DNA from 4 places in the Streptomyces sp. NPDC007346 genome. Region 4 is predicted to be linked to each of the others. Evidence: riboswitches for the same ligand, from Rfam matches in the RefSeq annotation. Region 4 holds a riboswitch; each other region holds the start of a gene.

Region 1 (5,327 bases), on a different contig from region 4:
GCTCAACGGGACGACCAGCTTCGAGCGGACCAACTACTTCGAGACCATGCCCACCCACCAGGTGGAGCTGGCTCTCTGGCTGGAGGCCGACCGCATGGGCTCCCTCCTCGCCGCGCTCGACGAGGAGTCCATGGAGAACCAGCGCGACGTCGTCAAGAACGAACGGCGCCAGCGTTACGACAACGTGCCCTACGGCACCGCGTTCGAGAAGCTGACCGCCCTCGCCTACCCCGAGGGCCACCCGTACCACCACACCCCGATCGGCTCCATGGCCGACCTGGACGCGGCGACGCTGGAGGACGCCCGCGCGTTCTTCCGTACGTACTACGCGCCCAACAACGCCGTGCTCTCGATCGTCGGGGACATCGACCCCGAGCAGACCCTCGCCTGGGTCGAGAAGTACTTCGGCTCCATCCCGTCCCACGACGGCAAGCAGCCGCCGCGCGACGGCACGCTGCCCGAGATCATCGGCGAGCAGCTGCGCGAGGTGGTCCACGAGGAGGTCCCGGCGCGTGCGCTGATGGCCGCCTACCGCCTCCCGCACGACGGGACCCGCGCCTGCGACGCGGCCGACCTGGCGCTGACCGTGCTCGGCGGCGGCGAGTCCTCGCGCCTGCACAACCGCCTGGTGCGCCGCGACCGTACGGCGGTGGCGGCCGGTTTCGGGCTGCTGCGGCTGGCCGGGGCGCCCTCGCTGGGCTGGCTGGACGTGAAGACCTCCGGCGGTGTCGAGGTGGAGACGATCGAGGCCGCGGTCGACGAGGAGCTGGCCCGGTTCGCCGCCGAGGGACCCACCCCGGAGGAGATGGAGCGGGCCCAGGCCCAGTTGGAGCGCGAGTGGCTGGACCGCCTGGGGACGGTCGCGGGCCGCGCCGACGAACTGTGCCGCTACGCGGTCCTGTTCGGCGACCCGCAGCTCGCCCTGAGCGCCGTGGGGCGCGTCCTGGACATCACCGCGCAGGAGGTGCGTGAGGCGGCACAGGCGGCCCTGCGCCCCGACAACCGGGCGGTGCTGGTCTACGAGCCCGTCGAGCCGGCCGAGGACGCCGACGAGGCCACCGACGTGCCCGAGGGGGCGGACAAGTGAGCGACGCCGCCGTGACTGGAGTAGCCATGGAGTACCACCCGCAGCCGACCCCGGGCACCGCCCGGCCGTGGGCGTTCCCCGCGCCCGAGCGCGGCTCCCTGCCCAACGGGCTGACCGTGCTGCGCTGCCACCGCCCCGGCCAGCAGGTCGTCGCCGTGGAGATCTTCCTGGACGCGCCGCTGGACGCCGAGCCCGAGGGCCTGGACGGCGTGGCCACGATCATGTCGCGCGCGCTCTCCGAGGGCACCGACAAGCACAGCGCGGAGGAGTTCGCCGCCGAGCTGGAGCGGTGCGGCGCCACCCTGGACGCGCACGCCGACCACCCCGGCGTCCGGGTCTCCCTGGAGGTCCCGGCCTCCCGCCTGGCCAAGGCGCTCGGCCTGGTCGCCGAGGCCCTGCGCGCCCCGGCCTTCGCCGAGAGCGAGATCGAGCGGCTCGTCGGCAACCGCCTGGACGAGATCCCGCACGAGCAGGCCAACCCCTCCCGGCGCGCCGCCAAGCAGCTCTCCAAGGAGCTCTTCCCGGCCACCGCCCGGATGTCGCGCCCGCGTCTGGGCACCGAGGAGACCGTGCGGCGGATCGACGCCGCCGCCGTGCGGGCCTTCTTCGACGCCCACATCCGCCCGGCCACCGCGACGGCCGTGATCGTCGGCGACCTCACAGGCATCGACCTGGACGCCCTGCTCGCCGACACCCTCGGCGACTGGTCGGGCGACGCGGGCCAATCCCGCCCGGTCCCGCCGATCACCGCCGACGACACCGGCCGGGTGGTCATCGTGGACCGGCCCGGCGCGGTCCAGACCCAGCTGCTCATCGGCCGCATCGGCGCCGACCGGCACGAGCGCGTATGGCCCGCGCAGGTGCTCGGCACGTACTGCCTGGGCGGCACGCTCACCTCCCGGCTGGACCGGGTGCTGCGCGAGGAGAAGGGCTACACCTACGGCGTACGGGCCTTCGCCCAGGTCATGCGCTCGACCGGCCCCGACTCCGGCGGCGCGGCGATGCTCGCCATCAGCGGTTCGGTGGACACCGAGTCCACCGGACCGGCGCTGGAGGACCTCTGGAAGGTCCTGCGGACGCTGGCGGCCGAAGGGCTGACCGACGCCGAGCGCGAGACGGCCGTGCAGAACCTGGTGGGCGTCGCCCCGCTGAAGTTCGAGACGGCGGCCTCGGTCGCGAGCACACTGGCCGACCAGGTCGAGCAGAACCTGCCCGACGACTACCAGGCCCAGCTGTACGCCCGCCTCGCCGAGACGGGCACCGTGGAGGCGACCGCGGCCGTGGTCAACGCCTTCCCGGTGGACCGGCTGGTCACGGTCCTGGTGGGGGACGCGGGGCAGATCGCGGAGCCGGTGAAGGCGCTCGGCATCGGAGAGGTGACCGTCGTCAGCGGCTGACGCGCCGTCGGCACACGCGGACACCTCGGCACACCGGGACACCTCGGCATACCGAGGCAAAGGACCCTGGCGGACAACTGCCCGCCAGGGTCCTCCCCTTTTGTCCACTTGATCCCCACCTCACCGTCTTGGTGGTTTAACTCCCTTTCCGTCCTGTGGGATGCGCGACATATCGCCCTGTCCGTTTGGTGATGGGAAGTCGCCCCGCCTAGCGTCGGCCCGGCTGTCCGTCACCCGTATGCCGCGTCCGCGGCGCCGGGCAGCCATCGCCGAGTCCCCGTCAGGCGCGAGCCTGGGGAGCCGGGGACCCACGCAGTCCCTGGGGTGAATCGGAGACCCGTGCCGTCAACCGGCGCGGGAACCCGTAGGAGACCTTCCTGCTCCGAACCCGTCAGCTAACCCGGTAGGCGAGAAGGAAGGAAAGGATCAGCCCCTCCATGGCGTTCACCCGTGCCACCGGGAAGCACCGTGCCCCCAGCCGCCTGACGCGCCGCCGTGCCCAGGCCGCCGGCGTCGCGGCCCTGGCCACCACCGGAGTCCTCGGCTCCCTGGCCTCCCCGGCCGTCGCAGCGGAGGCCGAGGCCCCCCAGGCCGCCGAGACCGCGCTCACCCAGGCCATCACCCTCGACGCCACGCTCGCCGAGCAGATCGAGGCCCAGGCCCGGGTGCAGCACCAGCAGGCCGAAGCCGTCGCGAAGGCGAAGGCGAAGGCGGCCGCCGAGGCCAAGGCCAGGGCCGCGAAGGCCAAGGCCAAGGCCAAGGCGGAGGCGGAGGCCCGGCGCAAGGCCGAGGCCCGCGCCGAGGAGGTCCGCGAGGAGAAGGCCAGGGCCGCCCGCGCCGCCGAGCGCGCCCGCCTGAACGCCTTCCACCTCCCGGTCGCCGGCTCGTACGTCTCCACCGGCTACAAGTCGAGCGGTGCGCTCTGGTCCTCCGGCAGCCACTCCGGCGTGGACTTCCACGCAGCCTCCGGCAGCTCCGTCGTCGCGGTCGGCGCCGGTACGGTCGTCGAGGCCGGCTGGGGCGGCGCGTACGGCAACAACATCGTGCTCCGGATGACGGACGGCACGTACACCCAGTACGGCCACCTCTCCTCGATCGCCGTCTCCGTCGGCCAGAGCGTCACCTCCGGCCAGCGGATCGGCCTCTCCGGCTCCACCGGCAACTCCACCGGCCCGCACCTCCACTTCGAGGCCCGGACCACCCCGGCGTACGGCTCGGACCTGGACCCGGTCGCCTATCTGCGCTCGCACGGCCTGAACGTCTGACCCGGCCTCGCGCCCCTCGCCACCCGAAGGCCCCGGTTTCCCGCCGGGGCCTTCGGCGATGCGCCGGAAAACCCCCGTACCGGGCCTCTTCGCCTCCGCCCCGGCCAGAAGATATCCATCAATTCCGGCCTGCCGTCGGAAAGGGCGGCGGATTGCAATAGAGTCACGGAACAGGCGTCGGCCGGCCGCGTTTCGCGGGGATTGAGGCGGAGGTTCGGACATGCGCATTCCCGCGCATTCGGTATGCACGGCAATCCGTGACGACATCGTCTCCGGTGTCTACGAGCGCGGCAGCCGCCTCACCGAGGAGCTGCTGGCGCGGCGGTACGGGGTCTCCCGCGTCCCGGTGCGCGAGGCGCTGCGCACCCTGGAGTCCGAGGGGTTCGTCGTCACCCGCAGGCACGCCGGGGCCTGTGTCGCCGAGCCCACCGAGCAGGAGGCCGCCGACCTGCTGGAGGTGCGGATGCTCCTGGAGCCGCTCGGCGCGGCACGGGCGGCCCAGCGCCGCACGGAGGCCCACCTCAAGGTGTTGCGCGGCCTGGTCAGGCTGGGCCAGGAGCGGGCTCGCCGGGGCGAGGGGGAGGATCTGCGGTCGCTGGGCGGCTGGTTCCACGAGACCCTCGCCCAGGCCTCCGGCAGCCCCGGCCTCATCGCCCTGCTCACCCAGCTCAGGTACAAGGCCGCCTGGATGTACGCCGTCGAGCAGCCGGCCCGGCCGGTCGACTCCTGGGCCGAGCACGGGGCCATCGTGGACGCGGTGGCGCGCGGCGACGCGGAGCGGGCCAGGGCGCTGACCGCCCACCACGCGGAGCGGACCGCCGGGGCCCACCGGCTGCGCCGCCCCGCCCGGCGCGAGGCGCCGCAGCGCCGGGTGAGTTCTTCGCAACATGGCGTAAACATCACGGGTGTCCGCCATTAACAAGGACGCCGTATAAAAAGGGAAGCAATTGCCGATGGCTTTGTTCGCGCTGCCCGGACAATTACTGAGTGCCCGATGTTCCGGCGTCCGGAACAACGAAAGAGCCGTGATTCCCCCGGCCAGGGGAACCACGGCTCACGTCCGTCGCCGTTGTACGGTCTCGGGCTCGTCAGACGGTCTCGGGAAGCTCTTCGAGTCCCTCGGCGACCAGCTTCGCCAGACGGTCCAGGGCGGCCTCGGCGTTGTCCGCGTCGGAGGCGAGCACGATCTCCTCGCCGCCCTGCGCGCCCAGGCCCAGCACCGCGAGCATCGAGGCGGCGTTGACCGGGTTGCCGTCGGCCTTGGCGATCGTCACCGGGACGCCGGAGGCCGTGGCGGCACGGACGAAGATGGAAGCGGGGCGGGCGTGCAGGCCCTCGGCCCAACCGACGTTTACGCGGCGCTCAGCCATGGTTCTGCCCTTCACATATCAACGGTTGTCTAGACCAGTCTCTCATGCGGTGCGCAATGCTGTGCCCGGCCTTCCCTCCGGCCGGCCTCGTCCGGGTCGTCCTCAGACTGCCCCGGCACCGACCCCTCCGCTACCGGGACGGCGGCCGTAGGCTGGGCCCATGGAGCCCACGCCGGAGCTGAGTCCGCATCACGCGTACCCCGACCAC
Region 2 (5,327 bases), on a different contig from region 4:
CTCGACGGCGTCCAGGGTCTCGGTCAGCGAACCGATCTGGTTGACCTTGACGAGCAGGGCGTTGGCGGAGCCCTCCTCGATGCCGCGGGCCAGGCGCTCCGGGTTGGTGACGAAGAGGTCGTCGCCGACGATCTGGACCTTGGCGCCGATGCGGTCGGTGATGACCTTCCAGCCGGCCCAGTCGTCCTCGTACAGCGGGTCCTCGATGGAGACCAGCGGGTACGCGGAGACGAGCTCCTCGTAGTACTCGGTCATCTCGGCGGCCGAGCGGGACTTGCCCTCGAACTCGTAGACGCCGTCCTTGTAGAACTCGGACGCGGCGACGTCGAGCGCGAGCGCGATGTCGCGGCCCGGGACGTAGCCGGCCTCCGTGATGGCCTCGACGATGAGGTCCAGGGCGGCGCGGTTGGACTCCAGGTTCGGGGCGAAGCCGCCCTCGTCGCCGAGTCCGGTGGACAGGCCCTTGGTCTTGAGGACCTTCTTCAGCGTGTGGTAGACCTCCGCGCCCCAGCGCAGGGCCTCGGAGAAGGACTCCGCGCCCACGGGTGCGATCATGAACTCCTGGATGTCCACGTTGGAGTCGGCGTGCGAGCCGCCGTTCAGGATGTTCATCATCGGAACGGGCAGCAGGTGCGCGTTCGGGCCGCCGAGGTAGCGGAAGAGCGGCAGGTCGGACGCCTCGGAGGCGGCGTGGGCGACGGCCAGCGAGACGCCGAGGATGGCGTTCGCGCCGAGCGAGGCCTTGTTCTCGGTGGCGTCCAGGTCGAACATCGCCTGGTCGATGAGGCGCTGCTCGGTGGCGTCGTACCCGACGAGCTCCGGGCCGATCTGCTCGATGACGGCGAGGACGGCCTTCTCGACGCCCTTGCCCTGGTAGCGGTTGGGGTCACCGTCGCGAAGCTCAACGGCCTCGAACGCGCCGGTGGAGGCGCCGGACGGTACGGCAGCACGGCCCGTGCTGCCGTCGTCGAGGCCAACCTCGACCTCGACCGTGGGGTTACCCCGGGAGTCGAGGATTTCCCTGGCTACGACGACGTCGATGGACGGCACGAGGCATCTCCTTCTGGGATATGACGCTGATGGTGCAGGGTCACTGTGGCCTTGCGACACGAGCCTAACCGGCCCGGCCGCGTCAGTCGGCCGACCGCCCGTCTCCTGGGACGAAAAAGGACCCAAGAGCCCGCATCACGGGACGAATCTCTAGAAATCTACTGGCCGGTAACAAGTGATGGCGCCACGTTGCCGACAAGAGGTGAACGAAAGACCCCGGCCCGGCGCGCACGGGGGGAGAGCGCGCCGGGCCGGGGAGCCGTGCGAGGGAGGGTGCCGCCGGACCCCCTCCCTCCGGGGAGGAGAGGCCCTCCGGGAAGGAGGGACGGCTGTTACTTCAGGTGGAGCTGCTGACCCGGGAAGATCAGGTCCGCGTCCTTGACGATGTCGTCGTTGAGCTTGAAGAGCTTGCTCCAGCCGCCCTTGACGCCTTCCTTCTGAGCGATCTTGCTCAGGGTGTCGCCGGGCTTGACCTTGTACTCGCCGTCGCCCTTCTGGACCTTCTCACCGGTCGGGGTGGTGACGGTCTTCTTGGAGCTCTCGGCCTTGGGGGCGGCCGGGGCGGTGCGCTGCTCGCTGCGCGTGGTGGGCTGCTCGGCCTTGCGCTCGGGCTGCGCCTGCTGGGGCTTGCTCTGCGACTGGCCGGAGCCGGTGTTCACGCCCGGGTCCACACCGTCGTTGGTGAGGCCGCCCGCGCCGGCGCAGGCCCAGGCACCCGGGCCCTGCATGGCGAGGAGCTTCTCGGCGGTGGCGATCTGCTGGTCCTTGGAGGCCAGGTCGGCACGGGAGGCGTACTGCGTACCGCCGGCGGCGGCCCAGCTCGACTGCGAGAACTGCAGCCCGCCGTAGTAGCCGTTGCCGGTGTTGATGGACCAGTTGCCGCCGGACTCGCACTGGGCGACGGCGTCCCAGGTGGCGACGGAGGCGGCGGAAGCGTTGGTCGCGCCCATCAGCGGGACGGCGACGGCGGCACCGGTGATACCCGCCAGGGTGGCGAAACGGACGGTCTTCGAGGGGCGGCGGTGCTTGCCCTTGCTGTTCAGCAGCATGGAACGGATCTCCTCACCGACGCCTACGAGGTGAGCTGTCGGGTTCGGGCTGATGAGTTGCCCGGTCGCGCGGCCTTGCGCACGACTTCACCCCAAGCCGGTCCCGTACGTCCCCGTCCTTCGAAGGGGCCGTGCGGACCCGGCGGCCTACCTGGGTCCCCCGCTCCTGCCTACGGCGCTTTACGCGTCTGTTCCCTTCGACCGACGGCAGGATTCGGCGTGACGGTCGACGGGGCCCGCGGTGCGAGCGGTTCCGACCGTAAACACAGGCAACCTCGACATTCAAAGACGGACATACTGGGCCAATTGGCGCTTACTTGCTCACCCTGACGGATCGTTTTTGCAGGTCGGAGGGGATCTGCGCCGACCAGGCGGACGCGACACGCCAGTTGCAGCAAAGAGACCCATGTCTCACTTACACATAAGTGGACATAGGCCTCTGAACTACCCGCGATTTCGGGGTGTTTTCCCGAATTGGATCAGTTGGCGGCAGGCTCCTCGGCGCCCTGCCCGGCACCCTCCTGGTCGGCCTGCTCCAGCCCCAGATCCAGGCTCTGTCCGGGCAGGATCAGGTCCGGGTCGGGCCCCAGGAGGTCCTTGTTGGCCTCGTACAGGCCGGTCCAGCCCTGGGGAAGTTCCTGTGCGTCAGCAATCGCCCAGAGGCTGTCCCCGGGCTGCACGGTGTAGCCGCCGTCGACGACCGCGCCGCCGTCCCGCGCGTCGCCCTCGCCCCGCGAGGCGTGCCGGCCGGACTCACGGGGGCCGTTCTCCTGGCCCACCGCTCCGGCCTCCTCCGGCGCCGGAGCGCCCCGGTGCTTGCCTCCGGTGCGGTCGGCGCCCTGCGAGGCGCCGGGGGCGGTCGTGGAGGGCTGCGAGGCGTCAGGGGCGCCGGGAGTGCCGGTCTTTCCGGCGGTGGGCGGTGCGGACGGCCGGGGCGAGGAGTCGGGCGTGTCGCCGCCGCCCTTGCCACCCGTGCCGGCCTCGCCGGACCTACCGGCCTCGCCGCCCTTGTCCGCGTTGCTTCCCTTACCCGCCTTGTCGGTCGAGCCCGCCTTGCCGGAACCTTCCGCTTCACCCGTTTCATCCGCTTCGTCCGCCGGGGCGGTCGTCGGGTCCTGGGTGGGGTCGGCGGAGGGGGTCGTGCCGGGGTCGACGCCGGGCAGGCCGCCGTCCACCGCGAGGCCCGAGATGACGGCGCAGCTCGGCCACGCCTGCGGGCCCTTGTCGCCCAGGACCTTCTCGGCGACGGCTATCTGCTGCGAACGGCTGGCGAGGTCGGCCCGCTCCGCGTAGGCGGTGCCGCCATACGCCGACCAGGTCTCCTGCGAGAACTGGAGCCCGCCGTAGTAGCCGTTGCCGAGGTCGGCGCTCCACATGCCGCCGCTCTCGCACTCCGCGACCCGGTCCCAGGTGGTGGCGTCGGCCGCGTGTGCGCCTGCCGCGCCGAGGAGCGGAATGGCGATGGCCGATCCGGTCACGCCTGCGGCGACGACGATGGCGGGTGCCTGACGAGGGCGGCGGTGTCTGCCGTTCGCGGAGCCCATGGGGTTTGCCTTCCGTGCGACTGACAAGCAGGAACTGAGGAGCCTGAAGCTCACGAGCATGCTGTTGAGCAAGTGACGGCCGGGCCAACGGTGAACGGTGGCCGACGCGTCGAACCGTGAACCTAGCGGGACTCGAACGCATGTCACAAGTCGGTGCAGCGCAGATCACGTGAAAGTCACAGAGGTGACAGCGTGTCACCTTCGTCGAGCCGTCGTCCCGGCTCGAACTCCACCGGCAGCGTGCGCAGTCCGCGCATGATGAGCCCGCCGCGCCAGCGCAAATCGGCCGGTTCCGCCGCAAGCCGCAGGCCAGGGAGGCGCCTGAGCAGTGTCGCGACCGCGGCCTGGCCCTCCAGCCGGGCCAGGGGCGCTCCCAGGCAGTAGTGGATGCCGTGGCCGTAGCCGAGGTGCTGATTGTCACTCCGTGAGAGGTCGAGCGCGTCCGGATCGGCGAACCTGTCCGGATCCCGGTCCGCCGCCGCCAGCACCACCAGGACCGGGTCCCCGGCCGCGATCTCCTGCCCGCCGAGGGTCAGCGCCTCGGTGGCGTACCGCCAGGTCGCGAGCTCCACCGGGCCGTCGAACCGGAGCAGTTCCTCGATGCCGGTGGCCAGCAGCGCGCTCTCCCCCGCCGCGAGGGACTCCTCCAGCCGGGCGCGCTGTTCCGGGTGGCGCAGCAGGGCGTACGTACCGTTCCCGATGAGGTTGACCGTCGTCTCGAACCCGGCGAACAGCAGGATGAAGGCCATCGCCGCGGCCTCGTTCTCCGTGAGGTGCTCGCCGTGGTCACTGGCCCGGATCAGCCCGGAGATCAGGTCGTCGCCCGGATTCTCCCTCTTGCGGTGGATGAGTTCGGCGAGATAGCCGCGCATCTTCTTCACCGACCGGGCCACCCCGCCGCGCGGCCCGCCGCCGTGGCGGATCATCATGCCCGCCCAGTCCCGGAAGTCGTCCTGGTCCTCGCGCGGGACGCCGAGCAGGTCGCAGATGGCGTAGATGGGGAGCGGGAAGGCGAAGTCGTGGATCAGGTCCGCCTCCCCGTCCTCGATGAAGCGGTCGATGAGCCGGTCCGTCAGCTCCTGCACGCGGGGCGCGAACTCCGCGACCCGGCGCGGGGTGAACGCCTTGGAGACGAGCCGGCGCAGCCGGGTGTGGTCCGGCGGGTCGATGTTGAGCAGATGCGTCATCAGCTCGGCCTTGCGCTCCCCCGGGATCCCCGTCTTCCCCTTGGCCGCCGCGGACCCCGCGTGGTTGGCCGGGTTCTTGGAGAGCCGCGCGTCGGCGAGCGCCTGCTTGGCGTCCCCGTACCGGGTCACGAGCCAGGCCTCGACCCCGCTGGGCAGCGCGGTGCGGTGCACGGGGCTGTGCTCGCGGAGCCAGGCGTAGGCGGGGTAGGGGTCGGTGGCGAACTCCCAGGTGAAGAGTTCGGGGGCGTCTTCGGGGGCTGCGGAGTGGGGGCAGGCGGGGCTGTCGTTCACGCCTTGACGTTATCGGGCGGGGGGTCGGTGACCTCACGCAGTGCGGGGAGCGCCTGTGCCGCGGCGGAGTGCCCCTTCTGCGCGGCTCGGGAGAACCAGTTCCGCGCCTGGGCGGCCAGCAGCATCCCCAGCTGGTACTGCCCCCGTGCGCTGTCGGCTTCGGCGGCCCGCTCCAGGTACGGGAGGGCCTCGGCCTCCGCGTCGCG
Region 3 (5,327 bases), on a different contig from region 4:
CTGGGACGGCTCCTGGCGGAGCGCGGCGGCGAGCGGTACGAGCTGCACGCGCGCCACCTCAACCACCAGCTGCCGCGCATGCTGCACACCATCGGCTTCGACAAGGTCTACGAGCGGGCCGAGGGCGCGTACTTCTGGGACGCCGAGGGCAACGACTACCTCGACATGCTCGCCGGGTTCGGCGTGATGGGGCTCGGCCGGCACCACCCGGTCGTCCGCAAGGCCCTGCACGACGTGCTCGACGCCCAGCTCGCCGACCTCACCCGCTTCGACTGCCAGCCGCTGCCCGGCCTGCTCGCCGAGAAGCTGCTCGGCCACAGCCCGCACCTGGACCGCGTCTTCTTCGGCAACAGCGGTACGGAAGCGGTCGAGACGGCGCTGAAGTTCGCCCGGTACGCCACCGGGAAGCCCCGCGTCCTGTACTGCACCCACGCCTTCCACGGGCTGACCACCGGCTCCCTGTCGGTCAACGGCGAGAGCGGCTTCCGGGACGGCTTCGCCCCGCTGCTGCCCGACACCCCGATCGAGCTGGGCGACCTGGACGCGCTGCGCCGGGAGCTCAAACGCGGGGATGTCGCGGCCCTGGTCGTGGAGCCCATCCAGGGCAAGGGGGTGAACGCCGCGCCGCCCGGCTTCCTGCGCGAGGCCCAGGAGCTGCTGCACCGGCACAAGGCGCTCCTGATCGCCGACGAGGTGCAGACGGGGCTGGGCAGGACCGGCGACTTCTACGCCTACCAGCACGAGGACGGTGTCGAGCCCGACCTCGTTTGTGTCGCCAAGGCGCTCTCCGGCGGCTATGTGCCGGTCGGCGCCACGCTCGGCAAGGACTGGATCTTCCGCAAGGTCTACTCCTCCATGGACCGGGTCCTGGTCCACTCCGCGAGCTTCGGCTCCAACGCCCAGGCCATGGCGGCGGGGCTCGCGGTGCTCACGGTGATGGAGGACGAGGAGACGGTCGCGAACGCCCGGCGCACCGGCGATCTGCTGCGGGAGCGCCTCGCGGCGCTGGTGGACCGCTACGAGCTGCTGCACGAGGTGCGCGGGCGCGGGCTGATGATCGGCATCGAGTTCGGCCGGCCCGCCTCGCTGAAGCTCCGCAGCCGCTGGACCGTGCTCCAGGCCGCCCGCAAGGGGCTCTTCGCCCAGATGGTCGTGGTGCCGCTGCTGCACAAGCACCGCATCCTCACCCAGGTCTCCGGCGACCACCTGGAAGTGATCAAGCTGATTCCGCCGCTGGTCATCGGGGAGGCGGAGGTGGACCGTTTCGTGGCGGCGTTCACGGAGGTCATGGACGACGCGCACAGCGGCGGCGGCCTGATGTGGGACTTCGGCCGCAACCTGGTCAAGCAGGCCGTGGCCAACCGCTGAGTTCTTGCCTCCTGGGCAATTTATTTGCCCGGGAGGAAAGTTCCTGGCCCAATGGAGACATGAATCCTCCGGACGAAGGGGTGGCCGACGAGCTCCCCGGCGTCGCGTCCCGACTGCGCGACCTGCGCCACGGGCGCGGCCTCATCCTGGAGACCGCCGCCCAGCGGGCCGGCCTCTCCCCGGCCCACCTCTCCCGGCTGGAGACGGGCCGCAGACAGCCCTCGCTGCCCATGCTGCTGGGCCTCGCCCGCATCTACGGTACGACGGTCTCCGAGCTGCTCGGCGAGAAGCCGCCCGAGCGGGAGGCGATCATCCGGGGCGGCGCCTTCGAGGGCGCCGAGGCCGACGGCTGGATGTACCGCAGGGCGGGAGGTTCGGGCCGCGCCATGCAGGCACTCAGGGTCCGGGTTCCGTACGGAGCCCAGGGCGACCTGGTGCGGGTGCACCCCGGCGAGGAGTGGCTGTACCTCCTCGAAGGGCGGCTGCGGGTCGCCCTGGGGGAGACCGTGCACGATCTGGACCCGGGCGACAGCGCCCACTTCGACTCGCTCACACCGCACCGAATCGCCGCCCTGGACCGGGGCGGGGCGGAGCTCCTCTTCGTCCACTCCCTGCTCCAGAGCCCCGCGGCCGAGCTCTGCCTCGGCAACGCGCTCCACGCGCGCTGACCCCCATTCGTCCCACCGGCCGCGAGGCCGGCAGAGAGGACCGTCATGTCCGATTCCGAGCGCTACGACCCGTTGAGCCCGAGACACCCCAAAATCGCCAAGGACTCGCAGGAGCGGCGGATGCCGCGCGGTCTGGTGATCCGGCTCGTGGCCTACCTGGTGGTCGGCCATGTGCTCGCGGCCTTCCTCTACCTGCTCTTCATGGTGGCGGGCGCCGAGTGACCGCTCAGCCCTGGTCGAGCAGCCGCTCGCGCAGCCGCTCCCGGGTCTCGGCGGAGACGTTCAGCCCCTCCGCCAGGTAGCGGTCCGTCGTGCCCCAGGTCTCGTCGATGGCCGTGAACGCCGCCGTGAGGTAGGAGGCCTGCGCCCCGAAGAGCGGGTTGAGCAGCTCCATCACCTCGGCGGACATCCCGGTCTCGGACATGTCCGAGCGCTGCACCTTGTACCGGCGGTGGGGGTCGTCGGACTTGAGGTAGTCCGCCTCGATCGCCTCGCGCTCGACACCGACCGCGAGCAGCGAGACCGCGATCGAGAGACCAGCCCGGTCCTTGCCCGCCGCGCAGTGCATCAGGGCGGGCACGCTGTCCTGCGCCAGCGCGTGCAGTACGCGGCTGTGCTCGCCGGTGCGGTCCAGGATGGTGGAGCGGTACATGTCGATCATGCGCTCGGCGGCCTTGCCGTGCGCCAGGATCGAGCGCAGCTGTTCGATGTTCCCGTCGCGCACCAGCCGCCAGAACTCGGCTCCGTCGGCCGGGTCGGTGAGCGGAATGCTGACATTGCGGACACCGGCCAGCTCGATGTCGTACCCGTCGAGCTTGTGGTCGGCGGAGTTGCGGAAGTCGAAGACGGTGTGCAGCCCGAGCCCGCTCAGGAAGAGCGCGTCCTCGGCGGTGGCATGCGCCAGGTGGCCGCTCCGGTAGAGCCTGCCGAAGGCGGTGCGCCGCCCGTCCGTGGTGGGGAGCCCGCCCACGTCGCGGAAGTTGCGGACTCCGGTCAGTGCGGTCTCGGTCGGCGGGACCTGTGGCACCTGCTGCGTCACGGTGGCTCCTGGAATCTCTGGCGTCGGCGCGGCTCTCCGGCGAGGGCGCTCCTGTGACGATACGACATCGATTCACCGGGAAAACGGCGGTCCACTGACAGGTTGTCAGGGCTCGCGCCCAGGGTGTGTCCGTATTGGTGTATTTCGTGGAACATGCCCTGCTAATGGGGGAGATGGGATTCCGTAGGTGAGCGGGATCATATCCGTGACGGACCGTGGCGGCGGCGCCCGGACGCTTTCCCGGTATCCGTAAGGAAAGCCAAGATCCGTAATCCACGGAGTGTGACGGGAAAACCGGAGCGATATTGAATCGATGATTCCGGTGTGCAACCGACGGCTTGTTCCGCTCGTCCTGACTCGCTTACGGTCACGTCAATCCGGACGGACCGCCTAATCCTGCCGCCGCCCGGAATTCGCACCCACCCACTCACGCGTGGCAGGAGCGGGGGAACCAGGTAAGCCGCCGGCCCGGAGCGATCCGGACCGGCTCGGGGTGAAGTCGCCACCCGGCGGCCGGGCATCTCCAGCCCGAACCCGACAGCTCACCTCGCAGGCGCCGGAGAGGAACTTCCCCATGCCCGCACAGGGTAAGCACCGTCGTCCCAAGTCCGGCCCGATCCACCGCGGCGTCCTCGCCGCGGGCACCGGCGGCGCCGTACTCGCGCTCCCGCTGATCGGCGCCACCGGCGCGCACGCCGCGGAGAAGGCGGCCCCCGCCGCCAAGCCCGCCGCCGCCTCGGCCACCGCCGCCCAGTCCGCCCCGCAGGCCGCACCCGCCAAGGCGAAGGCCGCCCCGAAGACGTACTCCGTCGTCTCGGGCGACTACCTCGCGAAGATCGCGGCCGAGCAGCAGGTCAAGGGCGGCTGGCAGAAGCTGTACCAGGACAACCGCTCGACCGTCGGCGGGAACCCCAGCCTGATCTTCCCGGGCATGAAGCTCACCCTCGGGGCCAAGGCGTCCGGCTCGGCCGCCCCTGCGGAGGCCAAGAAGGCCGCCCCGGCCCCCAAGGCCGCCCCGAAGAAGGCCGCCCCGAAGAAGGCCGCCCCGAAGAAGGCCGCGCCGAAGAAGGCGGCCCCGGCCCCCGAGGCCGCGCCGAAGGAAGCCCCGAAGGGCGACACCATCTCGGCCGACGACTCCGAGCGCTCGGGCACCTCCGCGCAGACCGGCTCGTCCCGGTCCACCGGCTCCGGCTGGACCGCCCCGCTGGACAGCGCCAACGTCACCACCCAGTACCGCGCTTCCGGCTCCAGCTGGTCCAGCGGTTACCACACCGGCTCGGACTTCCGGGCCGCCTCCGGCACGCCCGTCCGCGCCATCGGTCCGGGCACCGTGGTCTCGGCCGGCTGGAGCGGTTCGTACGGCAACGAGGTCGTCATCCGGCACGACGACGGTATGTACTCCCAGTACGCCCACCAGTCCTCGCTGAGCGTCTCCGCCGGCCAGACCGTCTCCGGTGGCCAGCAGATCGGCCTCTCCGGCTCGACCGGCAACTCCACCGGCCCGCACCTCCACTTCGAGGTCCGCACCGGCCCGAGCTACGGCTCGGACGTCGACCCGATCGCCTACCTGCGCCAGCACGGCGTCTCCCTCTGACCCGAGGGCGACACAAAGTGACCGCGGGGGGGTGCGCGGCTGCGCACCGCCCCTCCACTTATTCCGGCTTTACTCAAATCTGACCGGGTGGTCTATCTCACCACCCGTCAACCCCGTATTACGGTCGCGTAGGTCACATTGAACGGTGCAGGATATGTGCTTGTGGCAGACGATTCGAGAACCCAGCAGCAGAACACCATCGGGTCGTACGCGGCGATCGGGGACAGTTTCACCGAGGGCGTCGGAGATCCCGGCCCCGACGGCACCTTCGTCGGCTGGGCGGACCGGTTCGCGGTTCTGCTCGCCGACCGACTCCCGGCCCCCGACGCGGCGACGAGCCCGGACGAGACCCGGCACGGCGCTTTCCGTTACGCCAATCTCGCCGTACGCGGACGCCTCCTCGACCAGATCGTCGAGGAGCAGATCCCCCGCGCCAGGGAACTGGCCCCCGACCTGGTCAGCTTCTGCGCGGGCGGCAACGACATCATCCGGCCCGGCACCGACCCCGACGATCTGGCCGAACGCTTCGAGCGGGCCGTCGCGGAGCTGACCGAGGCGGTCGGCACCGTCATGGTCACCACCGGCTTCGACACCCGGGGCGTTCCGGTGCTGCGCCACATGCGCGGCAAGATCGCCACGTACAACGTCCATCTGAGGG
Region 4 (5,327 bases):
CGACGTGACCGCCGACGGAGAACGGCAGTAACTGAAGCTCCACATGGGGGAGTTGGGCCACCTGGGTCAGATGGTCCAGCTGATCGCGCATCACCTCGGGCCCGCCCACCCTCCGGTGCAGCACCGCCTCGTCCAGCACGGCGGTGAACCGCAGCGGCGGCTTCGCGCGCAGCACCCTCTGACGGGTCAGCCGCACCTCGACCAGCGAGTCCAGATGGTCCGCGGGCAGGCCGTCCAGCGAGGCGCGGGTCACCGCCCGCGCGTAGCCGGCGGTCTGGAGCAGCCCCGGCACCACCGAGGTCTCCAGGCTCCGCACGGTGTCGGCCTGGGACTCCAGGCTGATGAAGTCGCGGTACTGGGGCGGGATCAGCCCCCGGTAGGCGTGCCACCACCCCGCGCCCCCGCCGCCCGCCGACCCGGCGAGCACTTCGAGCAGGGCGCGCAGCTGTGTGTCGCGCACCGCGTAGGTGTCGAGCAGGCGCGTCACGTCACCGGGGCTGACCCCGCTGGCGCCGGTCTCGATGCGGCTCACCTTCGACTGGTGCCAGCCCAGCAGGCGCGCCGCGTCCCGGCTGGTCAGTCCGGAGGCGTGCCGCAGACTCCGTAACTCCTCGCCGAGCTTCCGTCGTCGGACGACGGGGCCGTGCAGCATCCGGGTCTCCTCGCGCTGTGCGGAACGGAACGGGACGGGTCCGATACGCACCGCAAGGTTCGGGCCCGCAGAGGGGCCAGTGTGCCCTTCGTCCGGGTTGTGTGGGACCCGAATTCACCGCTTCGAGCGACAGATATATGCATATCTTGGTCGAACGTCGTTACAGCGAGCTTCAACAGTGGCAGTCTGGCGCGAAGCACCATCCTGGCCGACTGCCGGTCGGCCGGGGCGCGAAAGGGACGGCGTCGCCATGGCAGACCATCAGGAAGCAACCGTCACCCTGCCGAGCGATCCGGCCTCGGTCTCCTCGGCCCGTAGACATGTGGCCAGGACCTTGGCCGAATGGGGCCTCTCGGAGGACACGGAGCTGGCCGACACCATCCGGCTGATCATCTCCGAACTCGCCACCAACGCGGTCCAGCACACCTTCGGCCAGTCACCCACCTTCACCGTGGAACTGCGTCTCGAACGCGACGAGGTCCTACGCCTGGGCGTGACGGACAGTCACCCCCGGTGGCCTCAACGGCTGCCCGCCGCCGTACGGCAGGACAACGGGCGGGGCCTGATGATCATCCGGTCGCTGGCCAAGGAGTACGGCGGGCGGCTCACGGTCGTCCCGACGGCCGAGGGCGGCAAGACGGTCTGGATCACGCTGCCCTGGGCCGCACCCACCCAGGGCTGACCGCGCGGCTCGGGGACCGGCCGGTCCAGGAGGAGGCGGCCCGGTCCGGGGACGGGACAGCCCCGGTTCGTGGACCGGCCGGCGCCGGTGGCCGCGCCACCCGCGTACCGCCTGAGCGGTACGCGGGCGGCGGCGGCGCGGCGCTCACCGGACCGGGGCGGGAAGCGCCGCCCGTACCGTCCCGGCCGTCCCTGCCGCCCGCAAGGGAAGAGCGTCCGGTCGGTGGGTCAGCGGACCCGTCCGTACCAGACGCTCTTGGACCAGATTTTCGCCAGTCGTACCACGTCCCCTGTTTTGGGGGAGTGCCAGATCTTCCCGGACCCGGCGTAGATGCCCACGTGGTAGACGCTGCGCCCGGAATGGAAGAAGACCAGGTCGCCGGGTTTCCGCTTCGACGCGGTGATACGGGTGGTCTTGTTGTACTGCTGCTGTGCCGTGCGGGGAAGCTTCTTCCCGGCCTTCTTGAACGAGTAGAGAGTCAGCCCGGAACAGTCGAAACGGCTGGGGCCGGCGGCCCCGTACTTGTAAGGAGCCCCCTTCTTCGACGCGGCGACCTTCAGCGCCTTCGCCGAATGGGTGGCGGCCTCGGCGTCGTTGACCAGGCCTGGCGCCAGCATCGAGGAGGTAACGGCAAGGGTGAGTACGGAAGCCGTACCGACCCGGGTGAGCAGAGACGGGACATGAACCTGCGCAGACATGCGCAACCCTTCGTCAGCCGCCTGTGAAGGATGACCTGTCGGGTTCGGGCTGGCGAAGTTGCCCGGCCGCGTGGAGCGGCTTCACCCCGAGGGCTTCCCGGTCTCCCGGTCGGCCCGTTGTACTCGGGTCCTCCACTCCTGCCGATCCACTCCTGTCGACCAGTCATCCGGGAGGCGGCAGGACTCGGCGTCCACCCGGACCGCCCCGCCGCGGTGGCGGGGGCTTGTCGTCCCAGGGATCTTGACTCACCAAGTGCCGGATTTCCGAGTTGAAACGGCGATTTGTGAGTCTCCTCACCACTGACCCGTTCGGGTGGACAGAGCGCATTCGCGCCCGCCGACGAGCCGGGCGCACACCCTCGTACCAGCGACGAAAGGGCGCATTTCGAGTACGGCCCACGCGCGGAACGCAAGTTGGGCCGTCGCTCGCGCGGGTGATCTCCTACGCCGAACGAGCGAGGAAAACCGATCGCCGGACCGGGCGTGTCGCACGGCGTGGTGACCGGCCCGCTCCCGTAATGCGCTCCGGGCGCGTGGAGCGGCTCGGTCCCGGTCCGGCGGCAGGGCGACCCGGCCCGCCCGACGCTCGTGGCCTCAGCGGGCCAGGGAGAGGCCCGCGAGCTCCAGGCACGCGGCGACCGACGCCGTCTCCGCCTCGTCCAGTCGGCGCATCGGCGGGCTCATCACATTGGTGTCGATGATCCCGCGCAGCATCAGGGCCGTCTTGAACGCGCCGAGGCCCGCGGCCGTGGCCGAAGCCGTGCCGGGACGGGCCGCACGGACGATGTCGAACAGGCCGACGAGCCGGTCCTGTTCGGCCCTGGCGGCGGCCCAGTCACCGCGTACGGCGGCCTCGTGCAGCCGCACGTAGCCGTGCGGGTCCACGTTGCCCAGGCCGGGTACGGAACCGTCGGCGCCGCTCAGCATCATCGCGTCGACCACCAGCTCATGGCCGGTCAGGACGGAGAACCCGGACAGGTCGCGGGCCCCGATGACCAGCCGGCGGAAGGAGCCGTCGTCCCCGCTGGAGTCCTTGACCCCCGCGAGCACCCCGTCCGCCGCGAGCGGCAGCAGGAGTTCCGGGTCCAGCTTGCTGTGCACGCAGACCGGCACGTCGTACGCCAGGAGCGGCAGCTCCACGGCCGCGGCGATGTCCCGGAAGTGGCGGTCGATCTCGGTGGCGTGGGTGCGCGTGTAGAAGGGCGCGGTGGCCACGACCGCGTCGGCACCGAGGGCCGCCGCGGCGCGGGCCCGCTCGATCGCCCGGTTGGTGGTGGTCTCGATGGCGCCGACGAGGACGGGCACCTGGCCCGCGGAGGCCGAGGTGATCACCTTGATCACCTCGTCCTGCTGCGAGGGCGTCAGATAGGCGGTCTCGCCGGAGCTGCCGAGGGCGAAGAGGCCGCTGACACCGGCTTCGAGGAGATGGCCGACGACCCGCTCCAGCGAGATGCGGTCGAGCTCGCCGTCCGCGGTGAGCGGGGTGACGACGGGCGGGATCACTCCGGAGTAGGAGGGGGTGGGGGCGGTCATGCGGTGCTCCTTGCGGGCGTTACGGGGGTCCGCTTCCCGGCGGGGGAGGCGGGGCTCTGGGGGTGGACGCAGTGCCAGCGGTGCTCGTCGGGCCCGAAGGTCTCGGCGGGGAAGACCGTGGCGCACTCCGCGTCGGCCTTCCAGCAGCGGGTGCTGAAGGGGCAGCCGGGCGGCGGGTTGGTGGCGGAGGGCACCGGGCCGGTGAGCACGATGCGGTCCGTCGCCTCCAGCAGGCTGGGGGTGGCGGAGAGCAGCGCCTCGGTGTACGGGTGGCGGGGGGAGCCCGCCACGTCGGCGGCCCGGCCCTCCTCGACGATGCGGCCGAGGTAGAGGACGGCGATGCGGTCGGCGAGGTAGCGCACGGTCTGGATGTCGTGGGAGATGAACACCATGCCCAGGCCCAGGCGTTCGCGCAGGTCGACGAGGAGGTTGAGCACCTGGGCGCGTACGGAGACGTCGAGCGCGGAGGTCGGTTCGTCGGCGACGATCAGCTCCGGTTCGAGGGCCAGGGCGCGCGCGATGGCGACGCGCTGGCGCTGGCCGCCGGAGAGCTGTCCGGGCAGCGCGGCGAGGGTGTGGCCGGGCAGTCCGACCAGGTCGAGCAGCTCCTCGACGCGGGCCTCGCGGGCCTCGCGTGTGCCGCGCCGGTGCACGTCCAGCGGATCGCGCAGGATCTGGCGGACCGGGAGGCGGGGGTTGAGCGCGGTGGAGGGGTCCTGGAAGACCACGCCGACCGCCGAGCCGAAGTCCTTGCGCCGCTCGGCGCCCGTCATGTCCCACAGGTCGCGCCCGTGGAAGAGGACCTCGCCCTCGGTGGGCTTCTGGAGTCCGGTCAGCACGCGGGCGAGGGTGGACTTGCCGCAGCCGGACTCACCCACCAGTCCCACGATCTCACCGCGCCTGACCTCCAGGGTGGCGTCGGTGAGCGCGTGTACGGCATCGCGGCTGAATATGCCGCCGCTGCGCGCCTTGTGGCGTACGTGGACGCCGTCGAGCCTGATCACAGGGCGCTCCTTTCCAGCTTCTCGGCGAGGGCACCGGCCGGGTGATGGCAGGCGTAGCCGTGGTCCTGCGCCGTGCCGCGCACGGTGAGCAGGGGGGTGGTCGTGCGGCAGATGTCCGTGGCGGCGCCGCAGCGGCCGGCGAAGCGGCAGCCCGCGCCGAAGCCCTGGGGCGCGGGGACGACCCCGCGGATCTGGTGGAGCCGGTCGGCGCCGGCCTCCAGGGAGACGACGGAGCCGAGGAGGCCACGGCTGTAGTGGTGGGTGGGGTCGGTGAGGACGGACCGGATGTCGCCGACCTCCGCGAGACGGCCCGCGTACATCACGGCGACCCGGTGCGAGAGGTCGCCGACCAGGGCGAGGTCGTGGCTGACCAGCACCATGGCGAAACCGAGCTCGTCGCGGAGCCTGATGAGGAGTTCGACGACCTGGGCCTGGACGGTGACGTCGAGGGCGGTGGTCGGCTCGTCGGCGATCAGCAGGCGCGGGCTGCGGGAGAGGGCCATGGCGATCAGGACCCGCTGGCGCTGTCCCCCGGAGAGTTCGTGCGGGTAGCTGCGCAGGGTGCGTTCGGGGGAGAGGCCGACGAGTTCGAGGAGTTCGGCGGGGGTCTTCGTACCGCCGCGCGAGGTCAGCTGCTTCAGCTGGGTGCCGACGAGTACGGAGGGGTTGAGGGAGGAGAGCGCGTCCTGGTAGACCATGGCGATCTCGGGGCCCATCAGGGCGCGGCGCTCCTTGGGCGGGAGCTTCAGCAGGTCCCG

What was found. Region 4 has a riboswitch for cyclic di-AMP ahead of AB0917_RS29340 (C40 family peptidase). Riboswitches for the same ligand answer to the same signal wherever they lie in the genome.
Positions count from the first base shown of each region.
Region 1: linked by a shared signal. The riboswitch ahead of AB0917_RS30850 (M23 family metallopeptidase) and the one ahead of AB0917_RS29340 (C40 family peptidase) in region 4 are both predicted to bind cyclic di-AMP.
Region 2: linked by a shared signal. The riboswitch ahead of AB0917_RS03795 (transglycosylase family protein) and the one ahead of AB0917_RS29340 (C40 family peptidase) in region 4 are both predicted to bind cyclic di-AMP.
Region 3: linked by a shared signal. The riboswitch ahead of AB0917_RS22170 (LysM peptidoglycan-binding domain-containing M23 family metallopeptidase) and the one ahead of AB0917_RS29340 (C40 family peptidase) in region 4 are both predicted to bind cyclic di-AMP.

Region 1 covers NZ_JBEYKR010000184.1:6,183-11,509, reverse strand. The annotation lists gene AB0917_RS30860 (pitrilysin family protein) at 1-1,087, shown strand, start outside; gene AB0917_RS30855 (pitrilysin family protein) at 1,114-2,484, shown strand; cyclic di-AMP (ydaO/yuaA leader) riboswitch at 2,742-2,908, shown strand; gene AB0917_RS30850 (M23 family metallopeptidase) at 2,922-3,749, shown strand; gene AB0917_RS30845 (GntR family transcriptional regulator) at 3,970-4,668, shown strand; gene AB0917_RS30840 (HPr family phosphocarrier protein) at 4,838-5,119, opposite strand; gene AB0917_RS30835 (GNAT family N-acetyltransferase) at 5,280-5,327, shown strand, end outside.
Region 2 covers NZ_JBEYKR010000006.1:104,540-109,866, reverse strand. The annotation lists gene eno (phosphopyruvate hydratase) at 1-1,050, opposite strand, end outside; gene AB0917_RS03795 (transglycosylase family protein) at 1,383-2,099, opposite strand; cyclic di-AMP (ydaO/yuaA leader) riboswitch at 2,105-2,287, opposite strand; gene AB0917_RS03790 (transglycosylase family protein) at 2,579-3,643, opposite strand; gene AB0917_RS03785 (cytochrome P450) at 3,820-5,121, opposite strand; gene AB0917_RS03780 (tetratricopeptide repeat protein) at 5,118-5,327, opposite strand, start outside.
Region 3 covers NZ_JBEYKR010000088.1:23,789-29,115, forward strand. The annotation lists gene AB0917_RS22150 (aspartate aminotransferase family protein) at 1-1,368, shown strand, start outside; gene AB0917_RS22155 (XRE family transcriptional regulator) at 1,428-2,036, shown strand; gene AB0917_RS22160 (DUF6126 family protein) at 2,082-2,258, shown strand; gene AB0917_RS22165 (tyrosine-protein phosphatase) at 2,263-3,075, opposite strand; cyclic di-AMP (ydaO/yuaA leader) riboswitch at 3,486-3,646, shown strand; gene AB0917_RS22170 (LysM peptidoglycan-binding domain-containing M23 family metallopeptidase) at 3,650-4,669, shown strand; gene AB0917_RS22175 (SGNH/GDSL hydrolase family protein) at 4,832-5,327, shown strand, end outside.
Region 4 covers NZ_JBEYKR010000159.1:5,985-11,311, reverse strand. The annotation lists gene AB0917_RS29350 (helix-turn-helix transcriptional regulator) at 1-652, opposite strand, end outside; gene AB0917_RS29345 (ATP-binding protein) at 903-1,334, shown strand; gene AB0917_RS29340 (C40 family peptidase) at 1,562-2,032, opposite strand; cyclic di-AMP (ydaO/yuaA leader) riboswitch at 2,036-2,222, opposite strand; gene AB0917_RS29335 (dihydrodipicolinate synthase family protein) at 2,627-3,565, opposite strand; gene AB0917_RS29330 (ABC transporter ATP-binding protein) at 3,562-4,569, opposite strand; gene AB0917_RS29325 (dipeptide/oligopeptide/nickel ABC transporter permease/ATP-binding protein) at 4,566-5,327, opposite strand, start outside.